Regions from separate parts of the Numidum massiliense genome, predicted to be linked through region 2. Evidence: riboswitches for the same ligand, from Rfam matches in the RefSeq annotation. Region 2 holds a riboswitch; each other region holds the start of a gene.
The links. Region 2 has a riboswitch for S-adenosylmethionine ahead of BN1247_RS13265 (hypothetical protein). Riboswitches for the same ligand answer to the same signal wherever they lie in the genome.
Positions count from the first base shown of each region.

Region 1: linked by a shared signal. The riboswitch ahead of BN1247_RS16425 (methionine ABC transporter ATP-binding protein) and the one ahead of BN1247_RS13265 (hypothetical protein) in region 2 are both predicted to bind S-adenosylmethionine.
Region 3: linked by a shared signal. The riboswitch ahead of BN1247_RS02225 (homoserine dehydrogenase) and the one ahead of BN1247_RS13265 (hypothetical protein) in region 2 are both predicted to bind S-adenosylmethionine.

Region 1 is NZ_CTDZ01000009.1:3,500,731-3,510,880, reverse strand. It holds gene sufB (Fe-S cluster assembly protein SufB) at 1-482, opposite strand, end outside; gene sufU (Fe-S cluster assembly sulfur transfer protein SufU) at 496-924, opposite strand; gene BN1247_RS16455 (cysteine desulfurase) at 911-2,134, opposite strand; gene sufD (Fe-S cluster assembly protein SufD) at 2,136-3,446, opposite strand; gene sufC (Fe-S cluster assembly ATPase SufC) at 3,465-4,253, opposite strand; gene BN1247_RS16440 (tetratricopeptide repeat protein) at 4,617-5,948, opposite strand; gene BN1247_RS16435 (MetQ/NlpA family ABC transporter substrate-binding protein) at 6,074-6,937, opposite strand; gene BN1247_RS16430 (methionine ABC transporter permease) at 7,016-7,678, opposite strand; gene BN1247_RS16425 (methionine ABC transporter ATP-binding protein) at 7,662-8,696, opposite strand; SAM riboswitch class I at 8,772-8,885, opposite strand; gene BN1247_RS16420 (peroxiredoxin family protein) at 8,998-9,498, shown strand; gene BN1247_RS16415 (hypothetical protein) at 9,504-9,917, opposite strand; gene gcvH (glycine cleavage system protein GcvH) at 10,081-10,150, opposite strand, start outside.
Region 2 is NZ_CTDZ01000009.1:2,843,695-2,853,844, forward strand. It holds gene BN1247_RS18250 (aminotransferase class I/II-fold pyridoxal phosphate-dependent enzyme) at 155-1,483, opposite strand; gene BN1247_RS17275 (DUF2292 domain-containing protein) at 1,784-1,897, opposite strand; gene BN1247_RS13265 (hypothetical protein) at 1,967-2,179, opposite strand; SAM riboswitch class I at 2,276-2,387, opposite strand; gene BN1247_RS13270 (hypothetical protein) at 2,621-3,076, opposite strand; gene BN1247_RS13275 (hypothetical protein) at 3,213-3,512, opposite strand; gene BN1247_RS13280 (hypothetical protein) at 3,678-4,241, opposite strand; gene BN1247_RS13285 (hypothetical protein) at 4,357-4,647, opposite strand; gene BN1247_RS13290 (hypothetical protein) at 4,722-4,976, opposite strand; gene BN1247_RS13295 (hypothetical protein) at 5,110-5,475, opposite strand; gene BN1247_RS13300 (DUF4176 domain-containing protein) at 5,465-5,815, opposite strand; gene BN1247_RS13305 (ABC transporter ATP-binding protein) at 6,287-7,576, opposite strand; gene BN1247_RS13310 (carbohydrate ABC transporter permease) at 7,812-8,630, opposite strand; gene BN1247_RS13315 (carbohydrate ABC transporter permease) at 8,620-9,537, opposite strand; gene BN1247_RS13320 (sugar phosphate isomerase/epimerase family protein) at 9,534-10,150, opposite strand, start outside.
Region 3 is NZ_CTDZ01000009.1:346,234-356,383, reverse strand. It holds gene BN1247_RS02230 (GNAT family N-acetyltransferase) at 1-394, shown strand, start outside; gene BN1247_RS02225 (homoserine dehydrogenase) at 686-2,002, opposite strand; SAM riboswitch class I at 2,158-2,286, opposite strand; gene BN1247_RS02220 (P1 family peptidase) at 2,426-3,376, opposite strand; gene BN1247_RS02215 (alpha/beta-type small acid-soluble spore protein) at 3,553-3,825, opposite strand; gene BN1247_RS02210 (cell wall hydrolase) at 3,969-4,625, opposite strand; gene BN1247_RS02205 (superoxide dismutase) at 4,898-5,509, shown strand; gene BN1247_RS02200 (HAD family hydrolase) at 5,741-6,880, opposite strand; gene BN1247_RS02195 (ABC transporter permease) at 7,145-7,825, opposite strand; gene BN1247_RS02190 (osmoprotectant ABC transporter substrate-binding protein) at 7,966-8,868, opposite strand; gene BN1247_RS02185 (ABC transporter permease) at 9,134-9,793, opposite strand; gene BN1247_RS02180 (betaine/proline/choline family ABC transporter ATP-binding protein) at 9,803-10,150, opposite strand, start outside.

The sequences.
Region 1 (10,150 bases), 660 kb from region 2:
AAGTACTCTTTTACTAACTCAGGGTATTCCCGGACAGCCGTATCCGTGTCGCAAAAAATGACGCCTTGGTCTTCCAAGTCTTTCTTCATGCTCTGGTACACGACTTCAGACTCGTACTGAGCGGAGACACCGGCGAGAAACTTCTGTTCTGCTTCCGGAATCCCTAACTTGTCAAATGTGTTTTTGATTTCTTCAGGTACTTCTTCCCAGGTCTTTCCTTGCTTCTCCGACGGTTTCACGTAATACGTGATGTCATCGAAGTTGAGTTCACTTAAGTCACCGCCCCACTTTGGCATTGACTTTTTATAGAAAACGTCTAACGCCTTAAGACGAAAGTCCAACATCCACTGCGGTTCGTCCTTCATGCGCGAAATTTCTTCCACAATTTCACGCGTTAAACCGCGCTTCGTGCGGAAGATGGAAACGTCTTTATCGTGAAAGCCATATTTGTACTCGGAGAAATCCGGCAACTGTTCAGCCATCGTCTTCATCTCCTTAACGATTAGTTTGGCGCGCGCGTTCTAACGCCTTCCAGGCGAGAGTCGCACACTTAATGCGGGCGGGGAATTTGCACACCCCTTGTAGTGCTTCGATGTCTTCGAGTGGAAACTCGTCGACGTCGATGTCCTCCCCTTGCATCATTTGCGAAAAAAGCTCTGACAGGTGCAGCGCCTCTTCGACGCGCATCCCTTTGACCGCTTCGGTCATCATCGAGGCAGAGGCGAGACTGATTGAGCAGCCGTCGCCGATAAATTTTGCATCTTCAATTATATCATTTTCTACGCGCATTTGCAGCGTAATGCGGTCGCCACACGTCGGGTTGTTCAATTCGACGGAGAGGGCATCTTCGCCGAGCGACCCGTGGTTGCGCGGTTTTTGATAATGATCCATGATGACACGGCGGTATAAATCATCCAAAGACATGACCGAAAAACTCCTTTGCCGTTAAAAGTCCGCGCACGAGGCGGTCGACGTCTTCTTCGGTGTTGTATAAATAGAAACTCGCCCGTGCCGTCGCCGTTTGCTTCAGCCAGCGCATTAACGGTTGTGCACAGTGGTGTCCGGCACGGACGGCAATACCTTCTGAATCGAGTACCGTGGCCACATCGTGCGGATGGACGTTCGTTAAGTTAAACGTGACTAGGCCGACGCGCTCCTCGGGACCGTACACTTCGAGGCCGTCAATCTGCCGCAACTGATCCAGCGCATACGTCGCGAGTTTATTCTCGTGTGCTTCGATTTCTGCAAGGCCGATCTCTTCGATGAAATCGATCGCCGCCCCCAGTCCAACGGCTCCAGCGATAATCGGCGTGCCGCCTTCAAATTTCCACGGCAGTTCTTTCCACGTCGAGTCGTACAACTCGACAGTGTCGATCATTTCTCCCCCGAACTCGTACGGCTCCATCTGTTCCAACAACTGCTGCTTACCGTACAACACGCCAATGCCTGTCGGCGCACCCATTTTGTGTCCGGAAAAAGCGAAGAAGTCGCAATCGAGATCCTGCACGTCGATGGCCATGTGCGGCGTACTTTGTGCTCCGTCAACGACGATGACGGCACCGCGATCGTGGGCGATGCGGGCGATGTCTTTAATCGGGTTAATTGTGCCGAGGACGTTGGAGACGTGGGCGATCGCGACGATTTTCGTTCGTTCGCCAACCGTCGCCTCTACATCGCTTAACGCGATCGTCCCGTCTTCTTGCAGCGGAATGTACTTTAACGTCGCTCCCGTCGCCTTCGCCGCTTGTTGCCATGGGATTAAGTTACCGTGGTGCTCCATCTCGGTAAGGACGATCTCGTCTCCCACTTGCAGGACTTCTCGCGCATAGCACGTCGCCACGATGTTTATACTCGTCGTCGTCCCGCGCGTAAAGATCGTTTCTTTCGTCGAGCGCGCATTAATAAAGCGGCGCACTTTTTCCCGTGCCCCTTCGTACATGTCCGTTGCCCGCGCGGCGAGAGTATGGACGCCGCGGTGCACGTTAGCGTTGGCAAACTCGTAATAGTGGTCGACAGCTTCCAGTACGGATCGCGGCTTTTGCGCCGTAGCCGCACTGTCGAGGTAAACGAGCGGGTGGCCGTTAATTTGTTGCTCAAAAATCGGAAACTGTTTACGCACTTCGCGGGCATCCATATTATCGCAACTTCCTTTCGATCACCCGTTGCAAATGATCGATGACACCGGGAATTGGTATTTCCGCGAGGAGTGGATTGAGGAATCCGTATACGATCAGCCGCTCCGCATCGGCTTTGGAAATACCGCGCGACATCAAATAATAAATTTGCAGCGGATCGATTTGTCCAGCACTTGCCGCGTGACCGGCAATGACGTCGTTTTCCTCGATTAACAAGATCGGGTTGGCGTCGCCACGCGCCTTTTCATCTAACATTAACACCCGTCCGGTTTGCTCCCCGTCCGACTTGGAGGCGCCTTTCTCGATCTTCGTCACACTGTTTACGATACCGGTCGCCTCGTCTTTCATGACGACGCGGGCAAGGATGTTACTTTCGGAATGTTTCCCTTCATGGCGGATGCGCGACGTCATATTCGACGTTTGCTTCCCGGAGCCGACCGCTAACGTTTTAACGACCGAGCTACTTCCTTGTCCCGCGAGTAGCGAGTCGTTATCGGAAATGGTGTCGCCGTTGTTCAGCTCGCCCAAGATCCATTCGACGTGGGCGTCGCGTCCGACGACCGCGCGGCGGTATGACACGTCGCGCACGCCAGCCCCGTAATGGTGCAATGTCGCATACTGCACGTGTGCGCCGTCACCGGCAAAAATTTCTGTTACACCGTTGTGAACGACGTCGCTCACTTCGTCGTCGCCTAAATAGTTGTCGACGAACGTTACTTTACTGTTTGCTTCGGCGACGATGAGGACGTGGGGCAATACGCCGACTCCCGGGCGGTCGGTCCAGAAGAGCGATTGAATCGGGAGTGACACTTCGACGTTTTTCGGTACGTACAAGAAGACGCCACCGCTCCACAGCGCCCCGTGCAGCGCGGTTAATCGATGCTCATCAGCGCGGACAGCTTCGCTCATGAAGTACTTTTGCATAAGCGCCCCATGTTCCGTGAGTGCGCTGTGTAAGTCGGTGAGAATGACTCCTTGCGCCGCAACTTCTGGCGCTAATTCGCTGTAGACGACGGATGAATGGTGCTGCACGACGAGGTTCCGCACGCCTTCCTCCCGTCCGACAAACGTACGAATAGCTTCCGGCAACTGCGCGAACTCGGACACGACGGTTTCCGCCGTATACGGCGCAAACTTCGTCAAGTTCCAAAAGCGAATCGACGTTTTATCCGGCTTAGGCAACGGGAGCTCTGACGCCAGCTCTAGAGCTTGTAAACGACGCTCGAGCATCCATGCCGGTTCATTGTTTTTTTGCGACAACTCGGTGACGACTTCGCGGTCAAACAACAAGTCTGACGTATTTACTGGCATCTTTGACATCCCTCCTACTTAAGCCTCTTGGCCGACTGTTTCGTCTTTAATGCCGAGTTCTTCTTTGACCCATTCGTAACCTTCCGCTTCTAAGCGCTCAGCCAACTCCGGTCCACCCGATTTTACGATACGACCTTGCATCATCACGTGCACGAAGTCCGGTTTAATGTAGTTCAACAACCGCTGGTAGTGGGTAATAATTAACACGCCGTTGTTTGGGCTGCGCATGTCGTTAACGCCTTTGGCCACTACTTTCAACGCGTCGATGTCGAGTCCCGAATCGATCTCGTCGAGAATAGAAATGCGCGGCTCTAACATCATCATTTGCAATATTTCGTTCCGTTTCTTCTCCCCGCCGGAAAATCCTTCGTTTAAGTAACGTTCCGCAAACACCGGGTCGATATCCAACGCTTCCATCTTCTTGTCAAGCTGGCGGATAAACTTCATGATCGATACTTCATTACCTTCACCGCGCTGTGCGTTGACGGCACTGCGTAAAAAGTCGGCGTTCGTCACGCCACTAATTTCACTCGGGTATTGCATGGCGAGGAAAATCCCCTTGCGCGCCCGCTCGTCCACTTCCATGTCTAGAACATCTTCGCCGTCGAGCGTAACGGCGCCTTGTGTCACTTCGTATTTAGGGTGACCCATTAACGCAGAGGCGAGCGTACTTTTACCGGTGCCGTTCGGCCCCATGATCGCATGGATTTCGCCGCCCTTAACTTCTAAGTTGACACCTTTAAGGATGTGCTTATCTTCAATAGAGACGTGCAAGTCGTCTACTGTTAACTTAGGGATGTTTGACATGTGGCATTCCTCCAGTGTAGTTGCTATATTTAAAGGCCGTGTTTTAAAAGCCGCCGTTGCTTTCTCAGTTTATAATCATTCTTAATGTATTCTCATTGTAAAGTATACCATACTCGCCAAAGAAGTAACACCGTATAAGGAACTTTAATGATGTTTCAACAGTACGAACTGTCGGTCATTCTCAATTAACCGTATAGGGGAAGGCATAAGTGGCGGTGCCCCTCCTTATCGCGCAAAGTTATCGCGCAGAGTTATACGTCTCATATGTACGAGGGAAATTGATTGGACATAAAACGGCGATCCCCGGTTGCTGTTTCAGCGCACGGGGATCGCGTAGACGTAGGCGGTCAATTGACCTGCGACTTAGCGGGCTTCTTTGTTCAATACTGTCTCGACGTAGAACAAATGCTGCAGTTCCCTTAGATGCTTCTCGTTGTTTCCTACCCCGCTATAGTATTTTGCCAACAAAAAGTGGAATTCCTTTTTCATACGATACTGTTTCAATTCGTCGGCGAGGCGAATCCCTTCTTGACAGTAGTCGACTGTCTTTTCTGATTTTTGACACAGGGCAGTATTTGCACAGAGCAGTAAGAGGCGAAAACGGTCGAACGGCGACGGAACTTTCTTCATTAAGTCGAGCGCCTTATCGGCACAAAGTGCCGCCCGGTCATAATCGCCAGTCGCTAAATATACTTCCCCGTACGATCTGTACACGTGCGCCATCATCTGTTGATCTTTCGTTACGTGGCACAGCTCCCGTACAATTTTGTAATAGCGGATCGCCTCTTCGTACTGTTCCGCACAATAATAGTTGTCCCCCATATTAATATAGAGGTGACAGGCGAGATCATTGTTCGGATAAAGTGTGCGCGACACGTTAATTGCCTTCTTGAAAAACGGAATCGCTTCTTGATACATTTCTTGCTTCTTCAAAATATTTCCTTCCATATAAAAGGTCATCGCCAACGTACGCATATCGTTCGTCTGTTCGCTTATTTTCTTTGCTTTGCTAATATATTTTAACGCTGGCGCATACGCTTCCGCACGGTAGTGATAAACGCCGATGTTATAGTTGATGCGCCCTTCTAAGTACGGCTTATCGCCACCTAGATGAAAGGCGTCCAAGGCCCAATCACTGTAGCGCAACGCTTGTTCTGTATCTTGGTCGCGGTAAAAGACGATCTGCCCCCACAAGTAGTACGCTTCCGCTTCGATGTTCGTTTTCGCGTCGATGGCACACTCTTTGACGAGGCGAACAACCTTCTTTAAGATGCGCTCGGTACGATCCCAATGCTGCCGATAAAGGTATAAATTGGCCTTAGTTAGTTGCAAATGGGCGGAAAAGTGCGCATTTTCATCGATAATGTCTTGTTTCTCTAAGGCCATAATGCGCTCGCGCGCTAGGTCGAAAAGTTTCAGTTCGACCAGGTGCGCAATGTTGACGAGTTCGAGCTCGACGTGCTCCTTTTCCACTGCTCCCGACTGTTTCATCTTGGCGATCGTCTGCTCATCTAGTCCCAATTGGTCGAGGAGATAAGTAATCTTCTCATCGCTCACATTGTGCGTAATGCCGCGCTCAATGTTACTGATGGTCGGGACAGAAATATTATCTCCTGCCAGATCGTTCAAGGTTAGGCCGAGTTCCTTTCTCTTTTTACGAATAATATTGCCAAGTTCGATTCGTTCGATCGACATGCTGCATCCCTGCCTTCTGATGTTGATTACTATACACTTCGACAAGAGGTTTAAAAATCCCTGCTGGGAATTTTTTATGACCGCACAAAAAATGCGTTCTGGTGCTTCACGCATTGTCCGCGCAATTATTTATTTGTAAACGCTGGGACAACGGCGCCTTCATACTTCTCTTCAATAAATTTTTTTACGTCGTCCGAGGTCAATACCTTGACGAGTGTTTCAATTTCCGGCTTCTTCTCATCTCCTGCGTTTACCGCTAACACATTGACGTAAGGGGAGCGCGCATCCTCGATAAACAAAGCATCCTTCGTCGGGTTCAAGTCGGCTTGCAAGGCGTAGTTCGTATTAATGACAGCAAAGTCAACATCTTGCAGCGTTCGCGGCAGCATCGCATTTTCTACTTCTTTAAACTTAAGGTTTTTCGGGTTTTCGGCGATGTCTGCCAACTTCTTGTTGCCGTCTCCCGCTTTCAATTTGATCAGCCCGTTCGCTTCCAGTAGCAAGAGCACTCGGTGCGTTTCCGCCGTCGCGTTCGGAATCGCTACTGTCGCCCCGTCGGGAATGTTGTCCACCGAATCGTGTGTTTCCGAGTAGGCACCGATCGGTTCGATGTGTACGCCGACGGCGTCGACGAGCTTCCAACCGTTTTCTTCGTTCGCTGTTTCCATCCACGGTTTATGCTGGAAGTAGTTGGCGTCCAACTCTCCTTCAGCGAGCGTCTTATTCGGTAAGACGTAGTCTTGGAACACTTTAACGTCTAACGCGATCCCTTCCTTTTCGAGCGCCGGCTTAATGTGTTCCAAAATTTCCGCATGGGGTACAGCTGAAGCGCCTACTGTTAGCTTAACCGGTTCTTTCTTAACCGGTTCTTTCGCTCCCTGGTTACCTCCAGCGTCACCGTCTTTCCCCGTTTCGTTTGCCGCTGAACCGCAGGCGGCGACAGCGAGCGTGAGTATCGTTACTAATAGTACGTTAAACAGCTTTTTCACCTATTTCTCTCCTCCTAAAATTACAAAATATTTATTGCTCCCGGGCTAAGGAAGCCTGGGCGAACCACGAATGTCGGTTTACCGCTTATCGATTTTTTTCACGAGGCGGTCACCGAGCACTTGAATGAGTTGTACCATGATGACGAGAATCGCTGTGGCGACGATCATAACATCCGTTTGAAACGATTGAAACCCGTAGCGGTAGGCGAGGTCACCTAAACCGCCGCCGCCGATTAATCCGGTAATGGCTGTGTAGCCGATGAGCGTAATACACGTGACGGTAAGGCCGGAAACGATACCCGGCAACGCTTCGGGAAGGAGTACTTTGCGCACAATTTGTCGGCGCGACGCCCCCATCGCTCGCGCTGCCTCGACGACCCCTTTTCCGACCTCGCGCAACGACGTTTCGACGAGTCGCGCATAGAACGGTGCGGCACCGACGATAAGCGACACGCAAGCGGCTGTCGGGCCGAGCGAGTTACCGACGATGACACGTGCCACCGGGAGCATCCAGACGGCTAACACGATAAACGGCACAGAGCGGAACAAGTTGACAAAGACCCCGACGATGCGCTGCAGCAACGGCAATGGACGAATCCCGTTCACGTCAGTTGCGACGAGTAAGATCCCGAGCGGCACTCCGAGGAGCGCCGTGAAAAAAGTAGAAATAAACACCATGTATACCGTATCGACGGTCGCTTCGAGCATAAGATCCCACTGCACATTAGGCAGGAGTGCCACGCTTTACCACCTCCACTTCGATGTCGCTGTCGCGCAAGTAACGTACAACGCGCGCGAGTAGCTCCTCCGGGGCGTCAAGTTGTACGTAAAGCGTGCCGTAAGATGCCCCTTGCACACGATGCAACTGTCCTGCCAAAATGTTTAAGTCGACGTCACATTCGCGGATACAGCGGCTAATGACCGGCTGTGTCGCTCCCGATCCGGGAAACGTACACTTGAGGATAGCGCCAGCCGTCACTTCCTCTAGCAACACGTCCAGCGATTCATCCGCCCCTTGTGCCCCGACACTTTCTTGCACAAATTGCCGCGTAATCGCCGTCTGTGGCCGGCGAAACAGTGCGGCGACGGGTCCGCTCTCCACGATTTTGCCGTGATCCATCACCGCGACGCGATGACATATTTTACGGATGACGTCCATTTCATGCGTAATGAGTACGATCGTTAAGCCGAATTGGCGATTAATTTTTTGTAGTAACTGTAAAATGTCTTCGGTCGTTTTCGGGTCTAAGGCAGACGTCGCTTCGTCGCACAAGAGCACTTTTGGATCGCCCGCCAGCGCCCGTGCGATCCCGACGCGTTGCTTTTGGCCACCGGACAGCTGTGCCGGATATGCGTCTCTTCGGTCACTTAATCCAACTACTTCCAACAAATGCTGCACTTTGTCCGCAGCTGTCTGCTTGTCTAATCCCGCAATTTCGAGTGGAAAGCGCACATTTTCTGCAACAGTACGCGACCAAAGCAAATTAAATTGTTGGAAAATCATGCCGATCTCTTGCCGCGCTAGGCGCAAGTCTCGCGCCGACAACTCCGTTAACACACGATCCCCGACGATAACCTTCCCTTCCGTCGGCGGCTCGAGCAAATTAATCGTGCGGATGAGGGTGCTTTTGCCAGCGCCACTGTAACCGATCACGCCGAATATTTCCCCCGGCTCAACGGTCAAATTGACCCCGTCGACCGCGCGAATTTCACTGTGCCGCGTTGGAAAATGTTTGCGGATCCCACTTAGTCGAATCAACCGCCATCCCCCCTATAAAACATAAAAAGTCCTCTCCGCAGACGGGAAAGGACTTGCCTCAACAAGATCCGTTCTCTCTCATCTGCCAGGCACAGCGCCTGAAGGAATTGGCACCTTTTTTCACACGCCGCGCGTGAAAATGGTTGCCGGGTTTCATCGGGCCTTTCCCTCCACCTCTCTGGATAAGAGAATCCAAAGGTTATGCAATTATTCGTGATTGTAACATGCCGACCAAAATAGCACAACTGTATTTTTGCGGCAATTTTTGTTTCCGTTGAAGTCACGCTGTTTTCACGATAAGATGGGTACTAACCGATTAGGTCGGACATATCGCACAGGGGAGGTGCTACCGATCGAACGTGCACCCGATTTTTGCTTGCCGACTCTGCAAGACGCACAAATAGAAGTATGCTTATCCGCTTTTCGCGGCAAAAGTTTGCTCCTCGCGTTCTGGGTCAGTTGGTGCCCGGACTGCCATGCGCAATTGCCAAAAATGGAAGTGTTTCACCGCTCCCTCGCGAATGACGGCAGCTCCTTCATTCGCGAAGCAGCTGCCATCGTTACCGTTAACGTCACTGGTCGCGAACGACACGTGGACGACGCGATCCCATTTCTTAAGGACAATGCGTTCACGTTACCTGTGCTGAGTGATCGCGGCAGGGAAACGTACGACGCTTTCGGACTCACTTCGGTGCCATCGTGGGTTGTGATTGACGCCCGAGGGATGATCGTCGGCCGTTACGGCGCAGACGTGCCGTTTATCCACGTACTGGAAACGTTCAGTACCACTATAAGCGGCTAAGCGAATCACACGTTCTCCCCTTGTCGGTAACGGGCGAGCCCAGCAGTAAACACTTTCAACCGTTTGACTAGCGTATCTTGCCATTCGCGGTCACCGATATATTTTGCGAAACCGTATAAATCAAGGGCATTGTCGATTTGTTCTGTTAATAATTGCTCTGGATTACCGCGCTCGACCGAAATACAGTTACTCAGTATGTCATCACTTGGCTCGGTGACGTGCTCTCTAAAATCAACGTGCTTCGCGCCATCCCCTAGCGCATGATCGACGAGTAAATCGAACGGTTCTTTAACGGAGTGATGGACGTCTACTTTGTGACAGACAGGGCAAAACAAAAAGGGAACGCCGTCGACAAGGACCTGTTTGCTTTTGATCGCGCCTACAGCACCAATCATACTCGCTCCACAGCAAAAACTCATAGGCTATCCCTCCGTTAAGATAGATAAAGAGCTTTCACCTATTGTACCACACTTGTCAACCGTGTTTGCGGTGCATGGAACAGGTGAAAGCTCTCACAGCAACATTGCCATTAATAGCTATCCGGATATATCCTTAGAACGCGAGTCGAATGTCGACAGTTTTTTATTCGTCTTCCTTAAACGTCTCTTCGTACTTCTCCGCCGACCAGAGGTCACCCAGTTCAGCCGCATTC
Region 2 (10,150 bases):
CACGCCCCTTTCGTCCCCCTAACGTTATTTCGAGGGATCGTCATTTGTTCGTTACGTCATTTTCGCTTTGCATGATTTCCTCATAACTTCCATTCCAGCGACTGTTAGGGAACATCACCCCCTTACCTTTTTCACTTTGACACCGCTTTTTGCCCTAAACCCCTCGTGGAGAACACCGCTCGGCAAAGGCAAAAGCTTGCGCCAAATCGGCACACAGATCGTCCACGTGTTCGATCCCGACCGAGAGGCGTAACAAATCGTCACTCACGCCGATGCGTTCGCGCACCTCCTCCGGGACGTCAGCGTGCGTCTGCGTCGTTGGATACGTCATAAAACTTTCCACCCCACCTAAGCTTTCCGCAAAAGCGATCACCTGCAGCTGCTGTAAAATGTGTGGGATGAGCCGCCGATCGCGAACCTTGAACGAAATCATGCCACCGCCGCATCGGTAAAGGTCGTCTGTCTCGTCGGTGGAGAAGTCACCTCCTGCGCTCAACGACTCGTTCGAGAAAAGCGGCTTCTCACTCGAGATGGTCGCCCGCCCCATGGGGTGATCCCGCCAATCGACAAAAACCGCCTCCTCTGTCGAAGGCATGCCATGCGGCTGTCTTTGCCCCAACGTCTGCTTCTTTAATGCATCTGGCGAACGGTACACTTGCGGATAGTACACGTCCGTCACTAGTGGGTGCTGTCGTAAAAAGCGAACCACATGTTTCGCGTTACTTTCATGGCGCGCCATGCGCAGTGCCAACGTTTTTAACCCCCGCAACAACAGCCAGCTGTCAAACGGACTGAGTACGGCACCTGTCGCATTTTGCACCGCGTGTAGTTGTTCGCCGAGAGCCTCGTCCGTGCAAACTAACGCACCAGCTAACACGTCGTTGTGACCACTCAAGTACTTCGTCGCGCTGTGGACGACGAGATCCGCCCCGAGCGCGAGCGGTTGCTGTACGTACGGCGTCAAAAAAGTGTTGTCGACAATCGTCCACGCGCCGTGCGCTTTGGCGATAGCCGCCACAGCTGCAATGTCAATGACGTGCATGAGCGGATTGGACGGCGTCTCTAAAAACACGGCTTTCGTCCGCGACGTCATCGCCGCTGCCACTGCCCCGGCCTCGCGCAGGTCAACTGTTTTCACGACGATCCCCGCTTGGCGAAAAGTCGTTGCAAACAACCGATATGTGCCGCCGTACAAATCGAGCGGAGTGATGATCTCGTCGCCGGAAGAAAACAAGCTTTGCAAGGCGTGAATGGCCGCCATCCCGGAACTAAACGCCAACGCGCGACAGCCACCTTCTAATTCGGCGAGTACTTGTTCAACCTGCTGCCGCGTCGGATTTGCCGTGCGGGCATAATCGAATCCGGTACTTTCCCCAATTGCCGGATGCCGGTAAGCCGTTGAGAGGTAGAGTGGATAACTGACCGCTCCAGTGCGTTCCTCCCTGTCGACCCCCGCTTGGCAGAGCGTCGTCTCAATGTGCATGGATACATCCCCCTTCCTTGTCTTTTACATCGGTGACATCACATGTCTGTGTCCACACCCGTCCTCATCGGTGACAGCATATGTTAGTGTGAAGCCCAAGTTTGTACAAAGCCGGATGAAACATGTTAGTAAGCCATTGATCACATGATGGGAACCTCCCAAAACAAAATCCCACCATAAATCCCGAGATACATCCGCGAAACAAAGAAAGAGGCCGCCGGATCCCTCACAACATCACGTGGGATCAACGGCGGCCTCTAGTTTGTCTAGTCAGCCGAATCATTCTTTCACTTGTGTTATTCACTTTAACCGCACTTTCTCGTTTGTCTCGATTTGAATGACTTGACCATTTTGTACTACTAGCGTCACCGAACCGAATTGCAACCGTTGCAAAATACCTGTTAAACGCTGCAATACTTCCGGATTATCCGCTGCGACTATTTTCCCGGAACTACCCTTTTTTGTCGTACATACCAACTTACATCACCTAAACCTTTCTTGCCAAAGCTCTTCCATAACGCGCTTGTCTTTTGTGCCGGACAGCTTTTGTTCGGTTACTTTCGAACGACTACTTGTGCTGCTTGCGACTACTTGCGCTGCTTGCGGCCGACTACTTTCGATTAACTGCTTGCGATCGACTGCTTTTTGGACGCTACAAACCGTATTGCGTTTCACGTGTACACGTGTACTGGTCATGGATAACAAATAACCGCTGCAACCCGCTCCTTTCCAAAAATTAAAAGCTCCCCTTCCCATATTGGAAAGAGGAGCGCATTTGCGTCGTTAGACACACTCTTATCTTCCAAAACGGGTCAACCATTTTGCGGGAATTAGCACCTTTCAGTTCGTAAACTGAGGTTGCCGGGTTTCATCGGGCCAGTCCCTCCACCACTCTCGATAAGTACGTATGCAATTTTTTTAATGACTGTATTGGCAATGCTGCTTGAAAAATGTTTCATTTATCATAACCATAAGGTATTATCGATGTCAAGGGTTTTTTTGTGGCGATCAGTACGAACCGATGATATACGCGGTTCAATGCTGATCATATGATAAAATTCTCCGCCTTTATGTCATCGACAAATTCAATAAATGGTGGGTCAAAATACATCGAATGCCCATATTCCCCGGGCACCCCTATTCCATACACTCCTGAAGACTTCTTTCATTCGCTTCCTCAAATGACAATTGTATATACTCCTTAGCCTCTTGACGATATTCATCTACATCGATCCATGTCGTTTGGTCAATACTTATCTTGGCGCAGCATCTTTCAGCAATGTGAATGACCGCCTTGTGAACCGCCCTGATGTCGACTAAACACGCGTCTTCATCAACCTCGACAAATACTAAATGCAAATCACTATTTAAAGATACAACTTCAAAATAGATGTTTTCTTTAGACTGTAAGTTTCCACTCCATCTTTTATCGTCAAGCCACTTATCCCATGATAATGTGAGACCAGTACTTTCCCTTAAACTTTCTTGCCACCCAACCCTCGATACGTTCACACCGTCTTTCCACATTTTCGCGACTAATTCATCTGCAGTGGGAAGACATGTTTTACCGTTTGTTTTCAGAAAAAATCTCATTATTCCTCCTAATTATTCAGCCAGCGTACAGCTTTTTCTAAATTACTTAGTAGTTCCTTTTTCTTCCCTTTACTTAATTTTAGACTATTCGGTATCTGTGGTTCTAACGGTAGCTTTGGATCAATTCTATAATCAATTATTGACCTTTTATCACCACCCGCTTGAATTTGTATTTTACTCCGTCTGGCTCAGCATCGACTCGTATCTTAATTTTTTTGCCCCGATAAATCACTTCAATTGGCTTACCAAATGTTTTACTTGTTATTTTAACATTTTTATAGCGAACGGGAGGGACATCAGGAACTCTATTTCTATCTCGCCAATCATTCCCCTTCTTAGACAGACGAAACGTATCCCCTGCATCATTGGGCACACCTACAGTCGCCGGACGACGTCCCTGAAGGTCTTGTGCCAGCCTTTCCGCATACTCCTTCAAACTTTCACTGCTCTGACGAAGTCAAGCTTCCCGTTGTTCTTTAGTCTATTCGCGTACTCCTTAATTCGAGCCACTGTCTCTTTTGTAGCCTTAAACCGTTTGGCCGCCCTTGTTCCCTTTATCGTCCCTTTAACACCGCGACCTACTTTACCCATTTTCGCATGCTTACTCAATCGTGAGGGGGGGAAATATCGTTAGAATCCCCCAAGCAACAGACTCCTCCCACTCCTCCTCCGATATTTCCTGCTCAAAAATGGGCTCCTCGCCGAAAATAGCACGATAAAAGTCGTTAATACCAGCAAATTCCCCCGCCTCATATAGCGCCTCTTTTGCAAGTTCCTCCGGAGTCATCCCGTTAATGCCTTCCACTTCTACCGTCTGATCTGCCGCGTGAATTTTATCAATTTCCTTGATGAAGGGCGTAATCTCATGATCCGTCAAAAAGTGGTTGATCGCAAGCAGGGCGTCTTGATACGGCTCTAGCGGACGGCCGGTGTAGTACATGTCGTGTATAAACGGCATCATGTCGTCCACATATTTTTTGCCGAGCTGCTCGACAGGTGCCAAGACATGCTCGATCGCTGAGAGGTCTTCCGCGGCAAGCGTGTCTCGCGCCTTGCGGTAAATGCTTAAATGCTCGCTAATGACCTCCTCCTGCTCGGAAAAATGACGGTGGACATCTTTAAAGTATGTAGCGATCTCGTATGTATTGACGACGAGTTTGCTCACTTTAATCACTCCTTTGACCAACCCTGACCCAACTTTAATTCACCCATTCTTACCCATTCTATTGACAACATCTGTATCGGCCTATCAACATTTGACCGCTATGAATTAAATAGTTTCAACTTATTTCCCTACTGATCCCTTCATCGACTTGCATGAAGTTTTCTACGATCCCCGTTGCATTTTCTCGGAGCGTTCCTTCAATGCGAATAAGCATTTCCAGAAGGCGAGTTAACGCTTCGGCATAATCGACGATCGGGGACAGACTACTATTTAAAAAACCTTGTGCCACTAAGGTCTTCTTGAACGCCTTTAATGTTTCCAGCATCGTCTCTGTTTGTGTCTTGACGGCATTCCCGAAGTTTTCCTCCATGAGGTGACGATCGATAATAATCGTTGATGTTGGCATTGCTATCGTAGCCTCCTTCTTAGTTAAAGATCTGACCGGTCGTGGTAACAGACAGCATGTTATCAGGAAAACTGTCATGCCCCTTCATCCAACATATTGGCACTCCGCTCATCGGCACCCGTTATTTGCTCATTGACGATCGCCATTAGCTCGATAAACGTCGTCATGTGTTGCACAACGAGTTCGGCCGATTGCAAGTATTCCTCGAACGTCTCTTTGTACGCCTCGACGGCTTCGCCTGACATTTCACCGAGGGCCTGCTCCATTTGCGAACGGGTCTGGTCGTTCGCTTCGGCAAAAAGATCGAGATCGCTTTTTAATTTCGACATCCCGTGAGTTGTTTGTTCCGAATCGTAGGAAATTCGCGCCCCCGGGCCACCCCCGCCATCTGCGGTGTGAGTAAGCATTCGTCGACACCCCCGTTAATCAACGGACTCCAACTTTAAAAATGTGCCCGTCTCGTTAAAATAAATGTTGTAGCAACTTTAGTACACTCGGATCCATCACCGCGTCCTCCATGTACGATGCCCGTTCTTCGCGAGTCTTTGGGAATAGAATAGAATAATAGTGCTTATATTCCTCTTGTTTTCGTGTATAGACCGTTTTTAACTGTTCTTCGACAGCACGGATTAGTTGCGAATGCTGTTTTGCGTAGCTCGCCAGATGCCGCTCCCTTTTTGCAACGATCGCCTCATTTGCTTTAAGCGATCGGCTATTGTGCCACATCGCGTAATCGATCTCATTCGCAAAACCGCTACTGATCGATGAAGCATCTTTGAGTGCCTGTAAGACTTCGCCTAAATGCTTGATCCGCGTATCATAATCCATCGGTATCACCCGATTCTGCGGATTTACCTTGCACGGGCGGCGCATTATTCTCGGCCATATTTCCTTTGGCAAGTGGAGTCAATTGCTCCCATTCCTCCATCATCCCGACAACTTCTTCCTCTTCTTTAGTCACATACCCGCGGAAAATGACATCTTTAATGTCTTCTTCGTTAAAAAACGTCACATCCTCGTCGGTGATGCCTTCCGGATAAAAACAACCCATATAGTCAAAGTAAACATCCTCGGTCATGCTGTCGTTACCGACGACAGTTTTCCGACCGACGATCATTAACGGGACAGTTCCATCGTGAAGACATATGACAGACCCGATCGGCAGCATTCGTTTCCACTCCTTGCGACTGATTGCCCACTTAGAATAATAGAGATACCGCTTTTACTTTATGCAACAAAATAAAGTGACACCGATATGATACCGCTGCCAAACAAATAATTGCAGCCATACCGTTTCAGCTATTCCCGTTGACGATAAACTTATGTACAAATGTAGCAGTTGCAAGTTCAATAAACAATGTGTTCAGTCCAGCGTGATACCTCAATACTATTACTTTACCCTGAATTCTCCAAATTGTGTGTTAGATGCATTTTACTACATACGCATAATAATAGCAATCATAATTTTTACTTCAGTTTGATACATTCCCCTGTCTTACTAGGAGATCAAGGTGACAGACATCACTAACATTGAGCTAGCGAGCTGTACCGCGATCTCCCTTTTCCTTGAACTCTTCGTCTAGACCCACTTTTCGTCTAGACCTATATATTTATATTTGTCGCTTATATTACCGCAAAATTACCCCGATAGCACCATGCGCTCTTCTGTTTGTGCTCCGACTCGCCTTTGCGCCTCTCCACGCTTAAGTGGAAGTTCAATACGCGTCTCATCACCGTCTGCTTGGAAAAAATGGACATTCGCTAAGGGCAATTCAAGTAGCACCGGTTGATCGGGTTTACTGTTTTCTACGGCTCCACTGAGCGCCCCTGTGCGCGTCGCCCGCAAGATCTGACTGCCGACGCGCACATGATACACATACTGGTGCCCCAAGTATTCGACACGGACGAGCCTGCCGTGGATGCGAATCGCCGACGCGCAACTGCCCGCGATGCAATCAGTCGTCGAAGTAGTAACGGCCTCCGGAGATGTAATAGTCGCCCGAGTGGAAACGATACCCTTTGATACGATTCGCACATCTTCCGGACGCACACCGAGTTGAAGCCCATTGCCGCGTACGTGCTTTTCGAGTGCGAAACGCATGTGCTGCGGCAACGGCAGTACCTGCCCTTTCGACCGAATAGGTTTACCATCGGATGCCTCCGCAACAACAATACCTTCCCCTTCCAACCATACAGAGACGATGTTAATCGTCGGGCTGCCGACGAAGCGGGCGACGAACACATTCCCCGGTTGTTCGTAAATCTCCTGCGGCGTCCCAATCTGCTGCAATTGCCCGTCCTTTAACACGGCGATGCGCTGCCCGACCGTCATCGCTTCCACTTGGTCGTGAGTGACGTACACCATCGTCGTCCTTAACTTCTCGTGCAACTCGACTAACTCCTCCCGCGCACTGTGGCGCAGCTGCGCATCTAAGTTGGACAGCGGTTCGTCAAGCAAAAAGTACGGCGCTTCGCGCACGGCAGCCCGCGCCAACGCCACGCGCTGCCGCTGCCCACCGGACAGTTCTCGCGGCTTACGCTGCAGTAAGTGTTCAATGTTCACCATGCGCGCCGCTACTCTAGCGCGCGCCTCCCGCTGCTGCCGCTTCACTTTGCGCAATTTCAACGAAAATGTCAAATTGTCCAATACCGACAAGTGCGGGTAGAGGGCGTAGTTTTGGAACACCATCGCCACGTGCCGTTCACTCGCGTCGACATCGTTCACGCATTGATCGCCAAAATAAATCTCCCCCGCCGACGGCTCCTCTAATCCGGCGATTAAGCGCATCACCGTCGTTTTGCCGCAACCAGATGGACCGAGTAACACGAGCCGCTCACCACTCCGGACTGTAAGACGTAGCGGTGGAATGACCTGCACGTCGCCAAAACGCTTTTCTACATCGATAAAACGAATATCACCTTTCGTCATCATGCCTGCGCCTCCCTTAGCCGCGGTGTATAATCCTCTTAAACCCTCTTAACCTTCTTATATCCTCCTAAACCCTCCTAAACCTAAACCCTGTTAAATCTTCTTTAATGTCCTTAAACATCCTAAAGATAGGTCGTAGCTTAGCCACCTTCGACCTTCATTAGCAGCCACGTCCTCCTATCCTACCTCACCAGCCACACGAGCAACCTGCCACCTCCCCTTCATACGCGAGCGACTATCCTTTCACCCCCGTGTGGAGGAAACTACTCATAATGTGCTTCTTCACGAACAAAAAGGCGAGTAGCGGCGGTAACGAAGCGAGCGTCGCCACGGCCATCATCGGGCCCCACGACGAACCGCCTTCCGCGTTGATAAACAGTTGCAAGGCGAGCGGCACCGTCAACATCCCTTCATCGTTAATGACGAGAAGCGGCCAAAAGTATTCGTTCCACACGTTAATAAAAAACAAAATCCCGAGGGCGACGACCGTCGGACGAACCGCAGGAAAAACGACGCCCCACAGGCGCTGCCAATCACTCGCACCGTCGACGCGCGCCGCTTCCAACAGCCCGGGCGGCACACTGCGAAACGCCTGCCGCAGCAAAAAAACGCCCATTCCGTTAGCCAATTGCGGCAAAATGAGCCCCGTATACGTGTTGAGCAACCCCATGTCGCTAATGAGCAAATAGTTCGGCAGCATCGTCACTAACACCGGAATGAGCATGCTCGCGACGACTAAGTAGAACAAAAAGTTTCGTCCCCAAAAGCGGAATTGCGTAAACGCGTACGCCGCTAGCACACTCGACACTAACTGAAAAGCAGTCACGACAATCGCGACGACGAACGAGTTAAAGAAGAAGCGTAGCAGCGGCACACCCGTGAGGACGTGGACATAGTTGTCCCAAGAAGGCGGCAGCGGCACGGGATTAGCGTAGTCGTCAAAAATTTGCTCCGGTTGTTTAAACGCCGTACTGACCATCCACAGGAGTGGAAATAAACTCATGGCGACACTGACTAACAACAGCACATGCCACGCATTCCACTTAATTTTCATAGTAAATCCTCCGATCGATCACGAACGCCTGCAGCAAAATGAGCAAAAGGAACAGCAAAAACGTTACGACCGCTACAGCCGAGGCCAAACCGCTTTGGAAAAACTGGAATGCATATTGATACACTAAAAACACGATGTGGCTCGTCGCCTGGTTCGGCCCGCCGTTCGTCAACATTTGGATCGGTACAAACGCGTGCTGAATCCCGAACACGACTGTAATGACAAACACGTACAACAACGTACCGCCGCTAAGCGGCACATATATATTGCGCAACAAACCAGATGCGCGTTTTAATCCTTCAACCCTCGACATCTCAATGACATCTTGCGGTACAGCGAGCAAACCGGCTAACAAGACGATAAAATGGTACCCAAACGTTTTCCACGCCGTAATGATCGCCACTGACCCTAACGCCCACTCCGGATCAGTCAACCAATTGACTTTCGGGAGCCCGATCCATTCAAGTAGCTCGTTAACGATGCCGATCAACGGGTTAAACAACCACAAAAACGCAATCGAGGCAACGGCGAGCGACACGACGGTCGGAGTGAAAATCGCACCTTTGTAAAAAGCCTGCCACTGCCCTCTAACGCGCGTCACCGCAAAGGCGACGAAAAACGGTGCGACGAGTATTAAAGCGAGTAAGAGCACGATGTAAAGCCCCGTATTTTGCACCGCCGTCCAAAACTCGTCACTCGACACTAACGTTTTGTAATTGTCCCACCCGACCCACTGTTTGTTCGGACTCACCATGTTCCAATTGAAAAAGCTAATGGTCAACGAATGCAAGAGTGGGTAGTAAACGAATACGAGCAGTGGGATGACCGCAGGCGCGATGTACACGTACGGTTTTATTTTTTTTGCGACTTTCGCGACTTTCTGCGCATTCCACCGCTGCAACTTCATCGCGCGCCACTCCTTTGCTCGTGAAAGGTTTGCTGCGCCGAGAGCGTGACATGGCTTTCCTCCGCCAACCGCCGCGCGACTTCCTCACCGTGTGCAAGCAACGTATCTAACGGTGTGCCGATGCCGTATTCGAGTATGACCGTGCAGTCGTGCGTGTACTCGCCGAGCGCCGCCCACACCGGATCCCAATCAATCGTTCCCGTGCCGACCGGTAGGTGCAAATCGCGGACGCCGTCGTTGTCGTGCACGTGTACGGCGGCGACTCGTTCCCCTAACTGCCGCAACAAACTAGGCACGTCCCAACGGTTCATGTGGGCGTGACCGATGTCGACTAGCGCGTCGATTTCAGGGATTTCAGCAAACAACTGCGTAAACTCGACTTGATTAAATAAGGCAGTCTCGGCCGCACCGACGTTTTCCACGACAACTTTTACCCCGACATCGTGGGCGAGCCGCCCCAAGTTTCGCAAATACACTTTGGCCCACGCTTGTGCCTGCTCCCGCCTGAAAATGGGCGCAAGATGCATGTTCGGATGGATGACGACGTGTGTCGCACCGATCGCCGCCGCCCACTCCACCGACTGTTTGTACACGGCAAACGAATATTCCCGGA
Region 3 (10,150 bases), 2.5 Mb from region 2:
GGATCCAAACCGACATATCGTCGATGACTACCTCTCCCGCGGCAACTGTTATGTCGCACAATACGGCGTGCACACTGTCGGCGTTTACGTGCTCCTCAAGACGCGTCCGCTAACGGTAGAAATTGTCAACATCGCCGTTGCACCGCCGTTTCAAGGATGTGGCATCGGCAAACAATTAGTCAGTGACGCCATCGTCAAAGCAAAGACGCTAGGAGCAACTACTGTCGAGATCGGCACAGGAAATTCGAGCATCGCGCAGTTAGCGCTATACCAAAAATGCGGCTTCCGACTGCAAAGTGTCGACCGCGACTTTTTTCTAAAGCATTACGAGGAAGACATATTCGAAAACGGTATCCAATGTGTCGACATGGTTCGTCTGGCGCTAGACATCTAATCGAAAAATCGTCACCGTCTTGCACCGTGCCGATATGAAACAATTTGTATGTAACGTGCTATGACATCGTAGGAAAAGGTATTACGGAGATATAAAAATACGCCGCCCGCCATGCTGCAATCCATTGAAGTGAACGATCGCGCACAGCAGGCGACTTCTTGATCCCCGTCGCGCAGCAGAACCGCTGCTACAGCTAGCGTCGTGAGGTGACAGACAGTCATTTTTAAAGACAGAGTACGTTAAACTCTCCGGCCGCACTCGCTACGTAAACATAGTGCCTCGAGTCACGCCCTAATTGACAGCCGTGGCGAGTACGTGTGCTTCCGCTTGTACTGCCTCCCCTAAACACGGGCGCACCGTGTGTGCAAGCACTTGTAGCGGCAGTTTTTTCGCTGACAACAACTGGGCGAGGCGTTGTTCATCCCACTCTGTACAGACGAAGCCGACCCAAGCGAAACCTTCGCCTTGCACAACTTGTACGTTCTGCACCCCGAGTGCCACCTGTGTGAGCGCCGACCGTACCGCCGTTACTTTTTTTCCGTCGATCACTCCGGCTCCTTTCAAGCCGACATATGTCAAAGGCCGCTCCCGCTCCCCTTCGGCCATCGGCTTCGGCAGCGTAAATACAGGCGTACGCGCCCGTGTCGCCATGCGCCCAACGTTAGCAATATCTTCGACGACGGCACTCGCTGTCGGCAGTTCTCCGGCACCTTGCCCAATTAGCGTTACGTCTTGCACGATATCTCCTTCGACGTGCAGCGCGTTGTAAACGTCGTTAACTGCTGCGAGCGGGTGTCCGTCGGCGACTAACGTCAGCTGCACACCTAAGGTCGGCGCCTCTCCCCGCCGTAGTTCCGCGTTCGCTAACAGCTTTACTGTATACCCCAGTTTTTGCGCCAAGCGAATTTCTTCTAAAGTGATCGCCGTAATGCCTTCGCGCGTAATGTCCCGAAGCGGCGCGTCGATCCCGAAGGCGAGGCGGGCGAGAATCGCCAGTTTGTACATCGCGTCATACCCTTCGACGTCGGACGTCGGATCCGCTTCCGCGTAACCGCACGCTTGCGCTTCGGCGAGTACGTCCGCAAACGATCGGCCGTCACGCGCCATTTGCGTTAAAATGTAATTCGTCGTCCCATTCAATATGCCGGAGAGACGCGTGACGCGATTAACTTTTAAAAAGTGCTGCAACACGCCGATCAGGGGGATCCCGCCTCCGACACTCCCCTCGTACAGCAGCTCTACCCCGTGCTCCCGCGCCTCTTTCTCCAAGGCGAGGCCGTGTTTCGCCAGTAGTTCCTTGTTCGCGGTCACGACGTGGCACCCTTTGCGCATCGCCGCCGTTATATACGTGATTGCTGGTTCAACCCCGCCCATCACTTCGACGACGACATCTGTCTCGTCTAGCAAGTCTTCGCGAAACTGGGTCGTTAGCAGCGGTTCTATTCCCGGCAATGGCCGCTTTTTGTCTGCATTTAGGACGAGAACTGACTGGACAGAGACATCCAGTCCTAGCCTTTCTTTTAAAAGTTCACCGTTTTGCTTAATCGTTTTATACACACCGCTACCGACAGTACCACAACCGAGTAACATGACGCGAAGTTGTTTCATTCCATTCTCCCTTTCTCGTGTACGTTCTCTGTTCACAATCCTCGTGATATGCGCGATTCCTTCCGTACGCACAACCATCTCAAACACTTTTTTAAAAAGAAAAAACCCCTTCACAATGAAAAGGGGTTACACGTGTTTCCTAATGGTGCACCCACTTCTCATCTTTCAAAGCACTAAAAAAGCGCTCTGCAGGAATTAGCACCTTTCTCACGGTGTCCACAGGACACAGGTGAGACGGTTGCCGGGTTTCATCGGGCCAGTCCCTCCACCACTCTAGATAACAAGCTGGTGTTTCACACAAAGTATCCAATTGTCAATTGTTTTCTATTATGCCATACGAAATAAAAATGTCAACAGCGATCGCGATCAGGCGCTCGTAACGTCAGGACTTTTCGTCTGACGAGCCGATACCAAACACTTATTTTACACGTCGCTTACAGACGGAATTCCAGGGATACTTTTCGCGGCCGTCACCGCTTGTAAAATCGCTTCGGCAACGACGTTCGCGGCGAGGGCGCCGACTAAGTCGACCGTCGCTTGTACTTGCCCCCCAGCGAGCGCGAACAGTGTATCCCCGTCCATCATCGTGTGCGCGGGTACGACCGTGCGCGCTAAACCGTCCTGCGCCATTTGTGCAACTTTCGTCGTGCGCGCTTTGGACATTTTCGCATTCGTGGCGATGACGCCGATCGTCGTATTGGCTCCGGGAAAAGTTAGTTTCTGGTCACTGTTGTCTTGTAGCCACGCCACCGTATCGACGAGCGTGCCGTCCCCCTTGCGTGGCCCAGCGACAATGTCGCCACTGGCAGGGTCGACGATGTGACCGTAGGCGTTGACGGCGACGAGCGCGCCGACGACGAGTCCGTCGGACAAGCGGACCGACGCGGTCCCGATGCCTCCTTTCATCGCGTGCGCCATCCCGAGCGCCTTTCCGACCGTCGCGCCGCAACCCGCACCGACATTGCCGACAGCTACTTCGGTTGAAGCAACTTCACAGGCGCGGTAACCCATCGTATCGTCTGGCCTCACCGCGGCATCTCCCACCGACAAGTCATATAAAACGGCTGCAGGGACGATTGGCACCCGCGCGTCGCCCGTATCGAGTCCGATCCCACGCTCTTCCAGGTAAGCCATCACCCCAGTGGCCGCCTGTAAGCCGAATGCACTCCCACCGCTCAACAGCACCGCATGGACGCGTTCGACTAAATTAATCGGTGCGAGTAAGTCCGTCTCCCGCGTCCCCGGTGCTGCGCCTCTCACGTCGACACCGCAGACCATCGGCTTGTCAGCCAAAATGACCGTGCACCCTGTTAGCGCCCCTTCTTGTTGCGCATGACCGACCCGCACACCGGGTACATCTGTAAGTTGTCCCATCTCCATCCCCCGCTTCACTTATCGTTAATGTCCATAGTTCGCGCTGTCCATTCGCAATTCCTTCTAACCGCGCAAAAAAGTGTTCAACAGACAACGTTTGACACTAAGCGACAGCAAAACATTCGACAGGAACCGCACGATTAGCTTACGGAAAGTGTAAATTTGTTAAATGAAACTCACTGCTCTCGCTCAGCCAACCGTTGTTGCGCCATGCGCACCATTTCCTTGACCATTCGTCCACCGATGTAACCCCCGACCTTTCCCGCACTGCTCGCCTGCAGTTGACCGTTATACCTCCGAGACAAAGGAACGCCCAATTTCCGCGCGACGACGTATTTCACTTCATCGGCCGGAATCGTACGCCCGTAATTCCGACTAATGACGTGTGCTTGTAGCCGTTCGAGTCCTTCGCGCGATGCCGGATTCAACTGTTTGTTTCGCTGTGCCACATCGCCACCTCCTAATTGTCCATAGTAGAATTGACCACTGCTGTGTCACTCGGAGAAGACCACTTGTATGTTTATTGTTTGCCTTTATGTACAAAAAAAACGCCCCCCTTTAAGAGGGACGTTTCCGACTAGCGAGGCGAGCACTAACGAGCAAAAATATGGCGTCCAATTTTCACTGTTTGCGCACGACTCCAAATCCAGGCGGAAGTGGCCGTGTCTGGGTTGAAGTAATAGAGCGAATCATGCGTCGGGTCTTCTCCCCGCACTGCATCGCGTACCGCGCGGCGCGCTTCGTCGTCTGGCTGCAAATTAATTTGACCGTCGTTCACCGCGGTAAACGCGTCCTTTTCAAAGATGACGCCTTTGATCGTGTCCGGAAAGTCTTTCGAAGCGAGACGGTTCATAATGACAGCGGCGACTGCGACTTTACCTTTATATGTTTCGCCACGCGCTTCACCGTGCACTGCCCGCGCCATCCACTCCAGCTCGTGGTCAGAAATACTCGTCTTTTTTAATGCCTTCCACGTATGGTGTCCAGCGACCCCATCCTTCTGTAAACCACGATCCTTTTGAAATTGCACGACAGCTTCGCGCGTCGCTTTTCCGAAGTTCCCGTCCAACTTCATATCGTAACCGAGTAAGATCAACCGGTGCTGCAAATCCCAGACGTCGCCGTTCTGACTTCCCGTTTTAACTGTTCGCGGCGCCTGCGCTTCCGCCTGTGAAGTTGTCAATGGCATCATTAGAATAGCAATCATAAAAAAGGCTAATCCTAAACGAAAGTATTTATAAAAAGACATGAAATCCTCCTTAAAGTTAGTATGAATTTAGTATAGGGACACGAGAATTCACTTTCAATATGACTCTATTGGGTAAAATGGAAGGGATTTCATCGCACTGAAAAATATCACAGTTCGGTGGCCCCATTTTGACTAACTGTCAACTTTATAAACATTTATGTTGATTTATTCCCCGCTTTTGTTCATAATAAGTAGTAGAGATCGCGTTCGGGACTAAGAGCGACATCTAGTCCATGCGACATCCACAACTTACATAAGGAGGATTTTTTCTCATGGCTAAACACGAATTACCGGCACTTCCTTACGACTATAACGCCTTAGAGCCACACATCGACGAACAAACGATGCGCATCCACCACGATCGGCACCACGGCACTTACGTGAACAACTTAAACAACGCATTGGAAGGTCATGCTGACCTCGAAGCGAAAAGCTTAGACGACTTGCTCGTTTCACTCGACAGCGTTCCGGAAAATATTCGTACAGCTGTCCGCAACAACGGCGGAGGTCATTCGAACCACACCTTCTTCTGGCAAATCCTCAGCCCAAACGGCGGCGGTGCACCGACTGGCACCCTCGCGGACGCCATTAACGACACGTTCGGTAGCTTTGACGCGTTCAAAGAGAAGTTCGCCGCAGCAGCCGCTGGACGGTTCGGAAGCGGCTGGGCTTGGTTGATCGTCGACAACGGCAAATTGGCCATCACGAGCACGCCGAACCAAGACACGCCGATTATGGACGGTCTCACGCCGATCTTGGGGCTCGACGTGTGGGAACACGCCTACTACTTGAAGTACCAAAACAAGCGTCCGGAATACATTAAGGCGTTCTGGAACGTCGTTAACTGGGACGAAGTCAGCAAACGATACGACGCCGCGAAATAACGACGGGATGTACGATCCGTTAGCTAACGACAAAGCGGGGCTAACCGAGAAAGGTCACTTTTTCAGTGAACCTTCCGGTTAGCCCCGCTTTCGTTATCCTATGACAGTACCGTCAAATAGTAAAACATTATGCGATCGGTCAGCCTAATGCACTCGCCATACGTACTTAAGTTCATTTTGAACCGTTTATCTCCCAAGAACTTATGACGCTAAAATATACTCTCCAGTTCTTTATTTAAGTAATATATCCTCTAGTCCCAACACGTCGTCACAAATGTAATCGGCAGCGAGCTCGGTGAATGTCGCTCGCGCTTCCTGCCCTGATAACCCGGTTAATGTAGCCGCAAAGCGGCAGCCGATGCTGCGCGCCGCCATGAAGTCGGCGACCGAATCGCCGACGACGAGCACGTCGTCGCGATCTTCGTACGGTAACATAACCTTGAGCACCTCGTCGTCTGAACAGGAACGTCCCATGATCCCTTTCACATACGTATATGGCTCCGGCTTGCCGAGCGGCGCCTGTTCGCGGAACGCAGCCTCGGCTGCTACGACATCGGAAGCGGTAACGATACGATTCGCGTCAAACAACTCCCATAACCCGAGTGCCTGTAACGGAACTTCCGCCTCCAACCGCGGTCGCCCCGTACCGATGCCGAGCGTTAGCCCTTGCGCGCGCAACTGCGAGAGCAGCTTGCGGAGTCGTGCTGGCTCGGCAAGCGGTACCTCGTTGTCTAAAAACCCGCGTTTGCCCTTCGTGCGCGGTGGCTCCCCTTCGGCGCGCGCGTAATACGCATCTCCTAAATACCACTCTTGATAAGCGCGTTGCCCGAGCCGCCACAGTCCACTGCTTTTGGAAAAACAGTCCGTCTCAATCCCAAGCCACTCGCGAGCCAATTCGTTCAGATAAAGGATGATATCTTGCTTGTCCGCGTCACAGCTGGCGAAATCGGTGACGAATGCGCCATAATCGGGTGTAAAAGCGACCGCATCTGCTTTTACCGCACGGCCAATCGCCTGCAACGCGTCTTGCTCGAGCGAGGCACTAAGCGCATCCGCAACGAGTCCTGGATGGTGTGGTTTCAGTGTCGCTAACAGACGCAGCAACTGGTAAGACGCACTTAAAAAGACCATATCCCAGTTCGAATTTATACCGCGCGCCTTAACAAAGTTAAGCACTTGATTATCGTGAAACACTTCCCGGCGCAGACGGCGAATGTCTCGCTCCGCCGGCGTTAGGGAAAAGCGTTCCCCTGCAAGACCGACATAATCCTCACTGTACAGCAACTCCCACACCGTCAACGCCGACGCGTCAAAACAACGTTCTTCACTTAAAAACACACCGTCTACATCAAACAATACGACTTTGACCAATAGCTTAGCTCCCTCCACTATTTTCTTTACTTTATCAAAAATAAACGCTTACGGGAATAGCGTACGAAGCGTTTCTTACGCCGGCCACCTTGTAGCTCCGAAAGTTGCTGGAAGACGCTTCAAAAAGCAAGTACCCCTGCCCTTGCCACGACCACGAGAGGCGGTCGCAGTCAGCAAAGGATCAGAGGTACTAGATATATACTGTAACTCCCTGTAACTCCATAGATGCCAGGTTTCTCCATTAGCACACAAGCCGCCACACTGTTACTCAGCCGCGGCAGCTGGTGCCAAACCTTTCTTATTCGTCTTTACCGGTAACAGAAGACGTTCGAGCCATCCCATGACGAGGTCGACGACGATCACCATCAGTGCCGAAGGAATTGCGCCGCCTAACACAATCGCTTCTCCGTTCGTGGCGTTAATGCCGCGCACGATGATCGACCCGAGTCCGCCACCGCCGACGAAGACTCCGATTGTCGCAATACCGATCGAAAGAACCATCGCGATCCGCAGCCCGGCCATAATGACGGACAGCGCGAGCGGCAGTTCGACCATTTTCACCATTTGCCACCTCGTCATTCCCATGCCGCGCCCCGCTTCGCGCAACGACGCATCGACGCCGCGAATGCCAGTGTACGTATTTTTAATAATCGGTAACAACGAGTACAAAAAGAGCGCCATGACGACCGTGTTCGGTCCTAACCCCATCACGAGCATAAGCAACACTAACATCGCCAGCGCCGGTACCGTCTGAATCACATTGGCCAAGCCGATGACGAAACCGCTCAAGCGGTGATGGCGCGCAATAAAAATGCCGATCGGAATACCGACGATTGCCGCAAACAACACGCCGTAAAAGGCGAGCAGAAAGTGCCGCAGCGACGCTTGCAATAAATACTCGGTGTTTTGCGTAAAGTAAACGAGCACATCTGATAAAATATCCAGTTTCACTCACCTCCAACCATTCTAACCTCCAACCATTCTAAAAAACGAGCTCATGACCGAGAGCTCTGCTTAATAACGCCTCCCCTGCTAAACTGACTGCTGAAAGGGGCCATTATCCTACTTCTCATACTGCTCGCTCCTCAATCGAAGTAATTGTGTCTTTCGAGGAAATTTTTGGCAACCAATGCCGGCTCGAGCAATTTCACGTCTGCTTCATAGTTGAATTGCGTCGCAGTCTCCGTATCGATTTTCCCCTCTAGTTTCTTGATTGCCTCACCGATTTCCGGATATTTCCTAAGCACGTCATTGCGCACGACTGCCGAACCTTGATACGGTGGGAAGAAACGCTTATCATCTTCCAGCGGTACTAAATCGTACGCCTTCACCCGGCCATCCGTCGAGTAGGCGAGTACGACGTCCATCTCTCCGTTGTTAACGGCGTCGTACACTAACCCGATTTGCATCGGATATTTCTTACCAAAATCGAAACCGTACGTCTTCACAAACGCTTTGTAACCGTCGCCTTTGCGCTGCATCCACGTACCGTCGACGCCGAAGCGAACGTTTGAAGCAATCTTCTCCAGATCGGACACCGTTTTTAAGTTTTCTTTCTCCGCCAACTGACGCGTCACGGTAAACGCGTACGTGTTTTCCAACCCGTACGGAGCAAACCACGTTTGGTCAAAACTTTCGTCAAACCCTTTTTGCACTTTTTTCAACGCGCGCTCTGGATTCGTATCCGGCTCTTCTTGCAATGCCCCCGTCAGGTCAGTGCCGACGTAACGCACCGCGGAAATGTCAATTTGTCCACTCGTCATCGCATTGTGGACGACTGTCGTCGCCCCCATATTTTCGACGAGTTCCACGTTGACGTCTGTATCATGCTCAATCATCAGTTTAAGCACGTACGCGAGTACCGTCGGTTCGGTCATGTTTTGCGCACCTATTTTTACCGTGTTCTCGGAAGCTGTGCCGAGACCAGGCAACGTACAGCCGCTCGCGACCGTCGCGATACTCGCGATCACAACACAAACGATTAACATCTTCCATCGCTTTGTCTTCACTGTATCCAAGATAACCCCCAGTCTACAAAAATCGCCAACCGATCATCCATAGTTAATCCGTGTTAAACGAATGATACTTTTACGGTACAATCTAAATTTCGAACCGTACGATCCAATGTGCCATCCAACGCGTGCAGCCCATGTGGCGTCCAACGCGTGCCTCATGTTCCACTAATAACACCCTTCAGCCCTTTAGCGAAAAAAGCGTCGGCTTGGCACGAATGGCTTTACCCGCAGCAACGTTTTAACTTGCAGCGGTTTGTTTCATCTTGCGCAATCCGATCGGTGTCGCCCGTCTCTCCAATCGGGAAAGTAGGAAATCGGCTATGAGAGCGATCGCTGTCGCAGGAATGGCGCCAGCTACGACTAATTCGGTACGGTATAAATCGAGACCCGTAAAGATCAAGTCACCTAATCCACCAGCACCGATGAACGAAGCGAGTGTCGCCCAACCGATAATGTACACCGTCGCCACCCTTACGCCGGCCATGACCGTCGGCATCGCCAGCGGGATTTCGACGTCGCGCACGAGTTCCCACGTCGTCATCCCCATCCCGCGACCGGCTTGCACCAAGTTGCTATTCACTTCCGAGATGCCTGTGTATGTGTTTTGCAAAATAGGCAAAATCGAGTACAAAAACAGGGCACTAATAGCCGGAACGGTTCCCAATCCTAACACCGGGATAAAAAAAGCCAGCATCGCCAGACTCGGGATGGTCTGTAATACACCAGCTACCCCAAGCACAACTTTTGCCGTTTTCGGCATGCGCGTAAGCACGATGGCGAGTGGAATGGCAAGTAACGCCCCTAATAACACCGCAATAAACGAAATGTACAGGTGTTCCCATATTTTTTCTAGCACTAAACCGGATGATTCATTCAAAAAGCTGATGATGTTTTCCATCGCGATCACCTAATTTGCTTTCCCAGCAGGATCTGCTTCGCTTTCGCTCCAGAGCGAATCGTACACGATGTCGACGATACTTGCCCGCGTGACAATACCGACGAGGCGGCCGTTGTCGACAACAGGTACGTATTTCATCCCGCCTTTTAAAATTTTGCGGATCGTATCGCGCAGCAACGTCCCTTTTTCAACAGTGTACACGTCTTCGACCATGACGTCTCCGACGAGTAACGCTTTCCGCCGCGAACGGTCGACCGTTTCAATGTCGATGTATCCAAGTAAGTGCTGCTCCTCGTCGACGACGAGCAACGTGTCGACGCGCCGCGTTTTCATAAGTTGGATCGCCAGCTCGAGCGG